2 linked regions of the Paraglaciecola psychrophila 170 genome follow. The protein of the gene in region 2 interacts with the protein of the main gene of each other region in a pairwise test. Links are inferred from orthologs where the notes say so. Each region holds a gene or a part of one and is shown on either strand. Other genes may lie near its edges.

Region 1 (3,335 bases), 2.8 Mb from region 2 along the record:
ACGTCCAATACCCACTTCCAAGTTTCAATTTTAGTCTTGTCTACTGAGCCGGGAATACCACCTACACCAGCGTTATTCACTAACATATGGATATTACCAAATTTAGCTTCGGCGGCAGCAACAGTGTCTTCCCACTGTTGATAGTTTGTGACATCTAGCGGGCAGGATAATACCTGAATATTAGCATCCCGTAATTTCTGTTCGGCTATTGCCAGCTCTTTCTGGTCAATATCAGCAATTACAATTTGCATACCTAACTGACCAAATTCCTCCGCTAATGCTAAGCCTATGCCTCCAGCGCCACCAGATATGATGGCTGTTTTACCTGCAAATTCGTTCGACATGATGATATCCTTCGATAATATTTTTGTTGATCTTCTATGTATGAATGAATATTAGGTGCTGGTTTGCTGCAAAAGTACTTTATTTCGCGAATTGGTAAGGCTTCATAGGATGAATGTAAGATGCCTACTAGAAAAAATATTGAACCACAGAGAACACAAAGCTTCGGGCGCCGAGCGTTTCGTTACATAGAGGAAAAGTGCATTTAAATACTTAATACAAGGTGATTTTTTTGCTTTCTCTGTGACCTCTTTTTCCTCTGTGGTAAATAGCTCCTTTTGTTTGCTTATTGTGTACTAGTTGATTGTATCAACACCATCGCTTGTTCCAACTAACACCACATCAGCGCCACGTTTAGCGAATAAACCATTAGTGACAACACCGACTATGGCATTGAGCTGTCTTTCAAGTTCTACGGGGTTGAGGATTGTTAGATTATGTACATCTAAGATCACATTGCCGTTGTCAGTAATTACACCTTGACGGTAGGCAGGGTCGCCACCAAGTTTGACTATTTCTCTGGCCACATAAGAGCGGGCCATGGGGATCACTTCAACGGGTAATGGAAACTTCCCTAACGTGGGTACTTGTTTTGTGTCGTCAATAATACAAATGAATTTTTCGCCTACAGCGGCAACAATTTTCTCTCTGGTGAGGGCGGCTCCACCGCCTTTTATCATATGTTTATGTTTGGTGATTTCATCGGCGCCATCTACATATATATCAAACTTGTCTACCGAATTAAGATCAAATACTTCAATGCCCAAAGCTTCTAAACGTTTCGTTGAGGCATCTGAGCTTGATACCGCGCCTTGAATTTTATCTTTTACATCGGCTAATGCATCAATAAAATAATTAACAGTCGAACCTGTGCCAACACCGACAATAGCGCCATCTTCTATATATTTTAAGGCTGCTTGGGCAGCGGCTTTCTTTTTATCATCTTGAGTCATTTGTTTATAGTCCCTAATATATTAAACATTTGCATGCTTAATAGTGTAACCCAAGCTGTAGTTTAGTCGACACTAAAAAACTGATCTGGGGTAGCAATAGCATGTAACGGAATATCCCAGCTATCAGTAAGTAACATATGTGTTTGCTGGCAGTTATGTGCTAATCCAATGAGTTGAGTTTGCAGTGAGTCACGACGAATAGGGGCTAAGGTACGATCATAAAACCCACCACCCATTCCTAATCTATTACCTACTGCATCGAAAGCAACCAGCGGTGTTAGTATCAGTTCAATATTTGCTAAGACGCACAGATTTATAGTGCTGACTATTGGCTCTTTGATACCGTAAACGTTTGTCCGAGTAGTCGAGTTGCGATGATAGTTAACAAACAGCAAATGCCCTTTACTAAAAGGGTGTAATACAGGTAATAACACAGTTTTACCTTGTTGCCAGCAGTAGTCAATAATTGCTACTGGGTCAATCTCACCATCATTTGCAATGTAACAGGCAATAGTTTTTGACTGAGCAAGTGTGGTTGATGTAAGACAGGTTCTTAATAGGTTATGTGCTGCAGTAGATTGTTCTTTAGAAGACAATGCCTGACGTTTTTTACGGTAATCAGTTCGTATTACCTGCCTTTGCGTTGTTTTTAAGCCAAGTAATTTATGCACTTGGCAAAACTGGAATAAAGCGGTTAAGAGTTTGCACCAGCTTTTCTTTTTCTATGGGTTTACACAAATACTCATCCCAAATTTTGTTATTTTCTGCAACATTGTGTTGATTAAATGTATCGGCTGATAAAGCCACGATGGGAATATTAGGATGAGTATGTTTAATTTGTACAGAGGCCTGACGGCCATCAATACCGGGTAAATGAATGTCCATGAAAATCAGGTCAAAATGTCTATTTTTGGCAATCTCAATAGCTTTTTCTCCTGTTTCTGCAATAATAATTGAGATATCTAATGATTCAAATATTGCTAACATAACCGCTTGATTTATCTCATTATCCTCTACTAGTAGTATCTTGCTATTATGATTAAAACTTGCTTTTTCGGGCGTGGGATTAAGATCTTCGTGTAAAATTTCGGTGTCATCTTGCAGGGGTAATTGGACCTTAAAAATACTACCTGAGCCTAAGTCACTCAGAACATTTATTGTGCCGCCTAAAATTTCAACTAAGCCTTGTGTAATCGACAAACCTAAACCACTGCCTTCGGAACTTTTAGTTTGTCCGACTTGCTGGAACTTATTGAACAGTTTTGTTTGATCTATGAATGAGATGCCTTCGCCTTGATCGGTTACGGTGATCACAAATTGTTCATTATTAAGTGAAAGCTCAACTTTGACCCACTTACCGCTATTCGTAAATTTAATTGCATTATGGGCTAAATTGGTAATAATTTGACTGATTTTGGCTTGATCAATAGTTAAAAGCCTTGGCAAGTTATCATTGACATCTACAGAGAACTCTACGTCTTTTTCTTTAGCCATAATGGCTAACATTCCTTCTAAATCTTTAATAAACGTTCTTAGACAAATAGATTCGAACTCGACTTGCATCATTCCAGCTTCAATTTTATTTAAATCTATAACCGAGTTCACCACGCTCAGCAGTCGCCGACCTGAATAGTCGATATGGCCTATGTATTCAGAAAACTTTACAGGTAATGTGTGATAAATAACGTTATCTAACATCAAACGACTAAAGCCGATAATAGCATTGAGTGGCGTACGCAACTCATGACTCATGTTAGATAAAAATTCAGTTTTATGTTGGTTGGCTCGCTCAAGCTCTTTTATTTTTTTTCGCAATTCCATTTGTGAAATGACACACCGACCTAATACTTCAAGCGCCTGACGTTGGTCTGGGGTTAATTTATTCGGTTTATCATCAATTACACATAATGTGCCAATGGCATGTCCGTCTGGACTTACCAAAGGTGTGCCTGCATAAAATCGAATATTAGGTCCAGAGGTAACCAAAGGATTATCAAAGAAACGTTTATCTTTAAGCGTATCTTCTACCTCAAAAATTTC
Region 2 (3,056 bases):
TCTAATGCTTTATCTAAATTAAATTTTGCTTGTCTAAAGTTTCCGTTACTAAGGTACGTTAAACCCAGAGAAACGCGGGTTTTAGATGCTTTAATTTGATCAAAATTTTGGCCGTAATTTTGGTTACTTTGACTGGTGCAGGCGCTGAGCAGCATCAGCCCAATAAATACAATACTGAACATTTTTAGCATAGAGTTCATTAGGACCTGTTTGACATATTGTCGATAAAAATTTATTAAGTCATTTTGACTGAAATACTCTCGCCTTTCAGCTGTTTTTTCAACACTCTTTTGGTGCGATCCACCACTTCACCCACCAACTGCCCACAAGCAGCATCGATATCGTCTCCTCTAGTACGACGAACTACAACTATGAGCCCATATTCCATTAGGACTTTAGCAAAACGATCGATCCTCGAATTACTAGAACAGGTGTATGGCGAGCCTGGATAAGGATTAAACGGAATAAGGTTTATTTTACACGGGGTATCGGCCAATACCTTTGCAAGTGCATGAGCTTGGTCAGTGCTATCGTTAATCCCATTTAGCATCACGTACTCTACCGTTACCTTACCTTGGTTGGCGTTCGACTTAGCTAAGTATCTTCTGACACTGGCCAAAAACACCTCAATTGGATATTTTTTATTAACGGGTACTAGCACGTCACGTAATGCATTATCAGGTGCATGTAATGAAATAGCCAACGCTACGTCTATCTGGTCGCCCAACATATCAAGAGCTGGGACTACACCTGAAGTACTTAAAGTTACTCTGCGTTTGGATAAACCAAAAGCAAGATCATCCAACATCAACTCCATGGCAGGCACCACATTCTTAACATTCAGCAACGGCTCACCCATACCCATCATCACTACATTTGTGATCGGACGTTTGGCAGTATCATTATTCAGACCTATTGTGGTTGCGACTCGCCAAACTTGGCCAATAATCTCAGAGACTTTTAAATTACGATTAAATCCCTGTTGCCCCGTAGAACAAAAAGTACATTCAAGTGCACAACCTACCTGTGAAGACACACATAAAGTCGCTCGGTCGCCATCAGGGATCCAAACCGTTTCTACTTCTTGGCCACCTTCTAGCTTCAATGCAAATTTAATGGTGCCGTCGGCAGCAGTCTTTTGATATGCGATTTCTGGTGCTTTGACTTCACATTTGGCTTGAAGTTTTGCTCGCAAGGCTTTATTAAGATTACTCATCTGTTCAAAATCTGCCACGCCTTGCTGATAGATCCATTTCATGACTTGCTCTGCTCTGAAAGGTTTTTCTCCCATTTCATTAAAAAAGGTACGCAAACCTTCTCGAGTTAAATCAAGTAAGTTAATTTTTTTAGGTTGGGCAGATACCACTTCAGTTGACACAATAAACCTCAATACTTAAACGAAACTACTGCTATTTTAACCGATTACTCAGTTTTTGCAGCACATATAATAAATAACACAAAAGGGAGCCTAAGCTCCCTTTATCAAAACTGATTTAAGCTTAACGAGTGCGTGGGCAGATTTCTTCATCACTAAAGAAATAAGCAATCTCACGGGCCGCTGATTCAGGAGCATCTGAACCATGGCAAGCATTTTCATCAATTGAAGCTGCATAATCAGCACGTAACGTACCAGCTAGAGCATCAGCAGGGTTAGTTGCCCCCATTATTTCACGATTTTTCAAAACAGCATTTTCACCTTCTAACACTTGAACCATAACAGGACCAGATGTCATGAAAGAAACTAAAGCAGCAAAAAATGGACGTTCGCTATGCTCAGCATAAAACCCCTCTGCTTGCTCTTTACTCAAATGTAGCATTTTAGACGCCACTAATCTAAGGCCAGCAGACTCAAAACGGTTGTAAATACCACCGATAACATTCTTTGCAACTGCATCGGGCTTAATAATAGAAAAAGTTCGTTCTAAGGCCATTTTCTTTACTCCAGTATTAGTAATATTTCGTCTTAATATTTGGTCTTAATATTTAGTCCTAATGGACACGTAAATAGACACATAAATAGACACATAAAAATTCGCGCGGATTATATGCAATTAGACACCAAATACCTAGTATAGATTGCATATTATTCTGTTCTCCCTAAAATCAAGGTTGCCATAATTGTGAGACGAGGTGATCTTGATTAAATTTTTAGTGCTCATTCCTGTTGTGTTGTTTTTAATTTGGTTTATGTATTTGAAGAAAAAGGGCTATAGCTTAGGGGACGGAAAACAAGGGTTTATATATATATTCACTTTTTGCGCTGTGATCGCTGTTTTTTACAGCTCTTTGTTATGGATTACTGAATAGTGCTGACGAGCTAATAATACTATTTACCAAAATACAGATAATAAAAAAGAGCGATAAACGCTCTTTTTTTTATGAAGAAAATATAAATCAGTTTATTGGAAAATCTCGATATCAGCTTGTGCTTTTAAAGATTCGACCACGGCACCATATATTATTTGAGACTTACTCGATGCAAGGCGATTTTGTAATGAAGTCAATTGTTGAGCATTAGCTTCAGCAGCAGAGTTTACTTGGGTCAGTTGCACTAAAGAAATGTCTCCAGCAATTAAGTCAACAACACTAGTATCCGTAGCAGATAACTTGAACAATGCATCAACAATAGACTGTGACAATGCCGGGTCATTGCGAGTTACCGTTTGCTTCTCTTCCCAGCTTAGCTCAAGTGTAGCTAATCTAGGATTAACATCTTCATTATTTACCAATGCTTGTTTAAGTTCCAAGGCCCAATCTCTAGCAGCCTGTTGAGCCGATTGTGCAGCTAATGTCTGTTGAATTTGTTCTTTAACCTCTTCAATAGTCTTTGTCCGCTCGGGCTCATGCTCGGCAACTCTAACAACTATAATATGATTCCTGGCAAGCTCTATCACTTCACTATTTACCGCATCTTCAATTAGTTCAAAACTAAAGGCGCTTGATAAAACGTTAGGGTTAGACACAGCATCGGGCGCATTGGCTCGACTAAATAAATTAGTAGTATTTATCGTTTTACCGGCTAAATCTGCAACTTCTTCAAGATTGTCAGGTACTTC

Evidence for each region.
Region 1: the proteins of ndk (region 2) and C427_RS03840 interact in binary tests that used the Escherichia coli proteins (3 or more experiments, as listed by UniProt). The link is inferred for Paraglaciecola psychrophila 170 from one-to-one orthologs.

The regions. Positions count from the first base shown.
Region 1 is NC_020514.1:869,095-872,429, forward strand. Bases 163-3,161 are described here. They hold C427_RS03840 (5-formyltetrahydrofolate cyclo-ligase), read right to left. Parts: upstream 1,967-3,161; coding sequence 1,358-1,966; downstream 163-1,357. Other genes in these bases: C427_RS03830 (SDR family NAD(P)-dependent oxidoreductase), read right to left, coding at 163-344; rpiA (ribose-5-phosphate isomerase RpiA), read right to left, coding at 639-1,295; C427_RS03845 (GAF domain-containing hybrid sensor histidine kinase/response regulator), read right to left, coding at 1,959-3,161. Also shown: more of C427_RS03830, read right to left, coding at 1-162; more of C427_RS03845, read right to left, coding at 3,162-3,335. UniProt on the Escherichia coli protein: Involved in the removal of 5-formyltetrahydrofolate.
Region 2 is NC_020514.1:3,648,245-3,651,300, forward strand. Bases 216-2,935 are described here. They hold ndk (nucleoside-diphosphate kinase), read right to left. Parts: upstream 1,932-2,935; coding sequence 1,500-1,931; downstream 216-1,499. Other genes in these bases: C427_RS15965 (bifunctional tRNA (adenosine(37)-C2)-methyltransferase TrmG/ribosomal RNA large subunit methyltransferase RlmN), read right to left, coding at 236-1,378; C427_RS15980 (SurA N-terminal domain-containing protein), read right to left, coding at 2,400-2,935. In the rest of the region: type IV pilus biogenesis/stability protein PilW, read right to left, coding at 1-191; more of C427_RS15980, read right to left, coding at 2,936-3,056. UniProt on the Escherichia coli protein: Major role in the synthesis of nucleoside triphosphates other than ATP. The ATP gamma phosphate is transferred to the NDP beta phosphate via a ping-pong mechanism, using a phosphorylated active-site intermediate.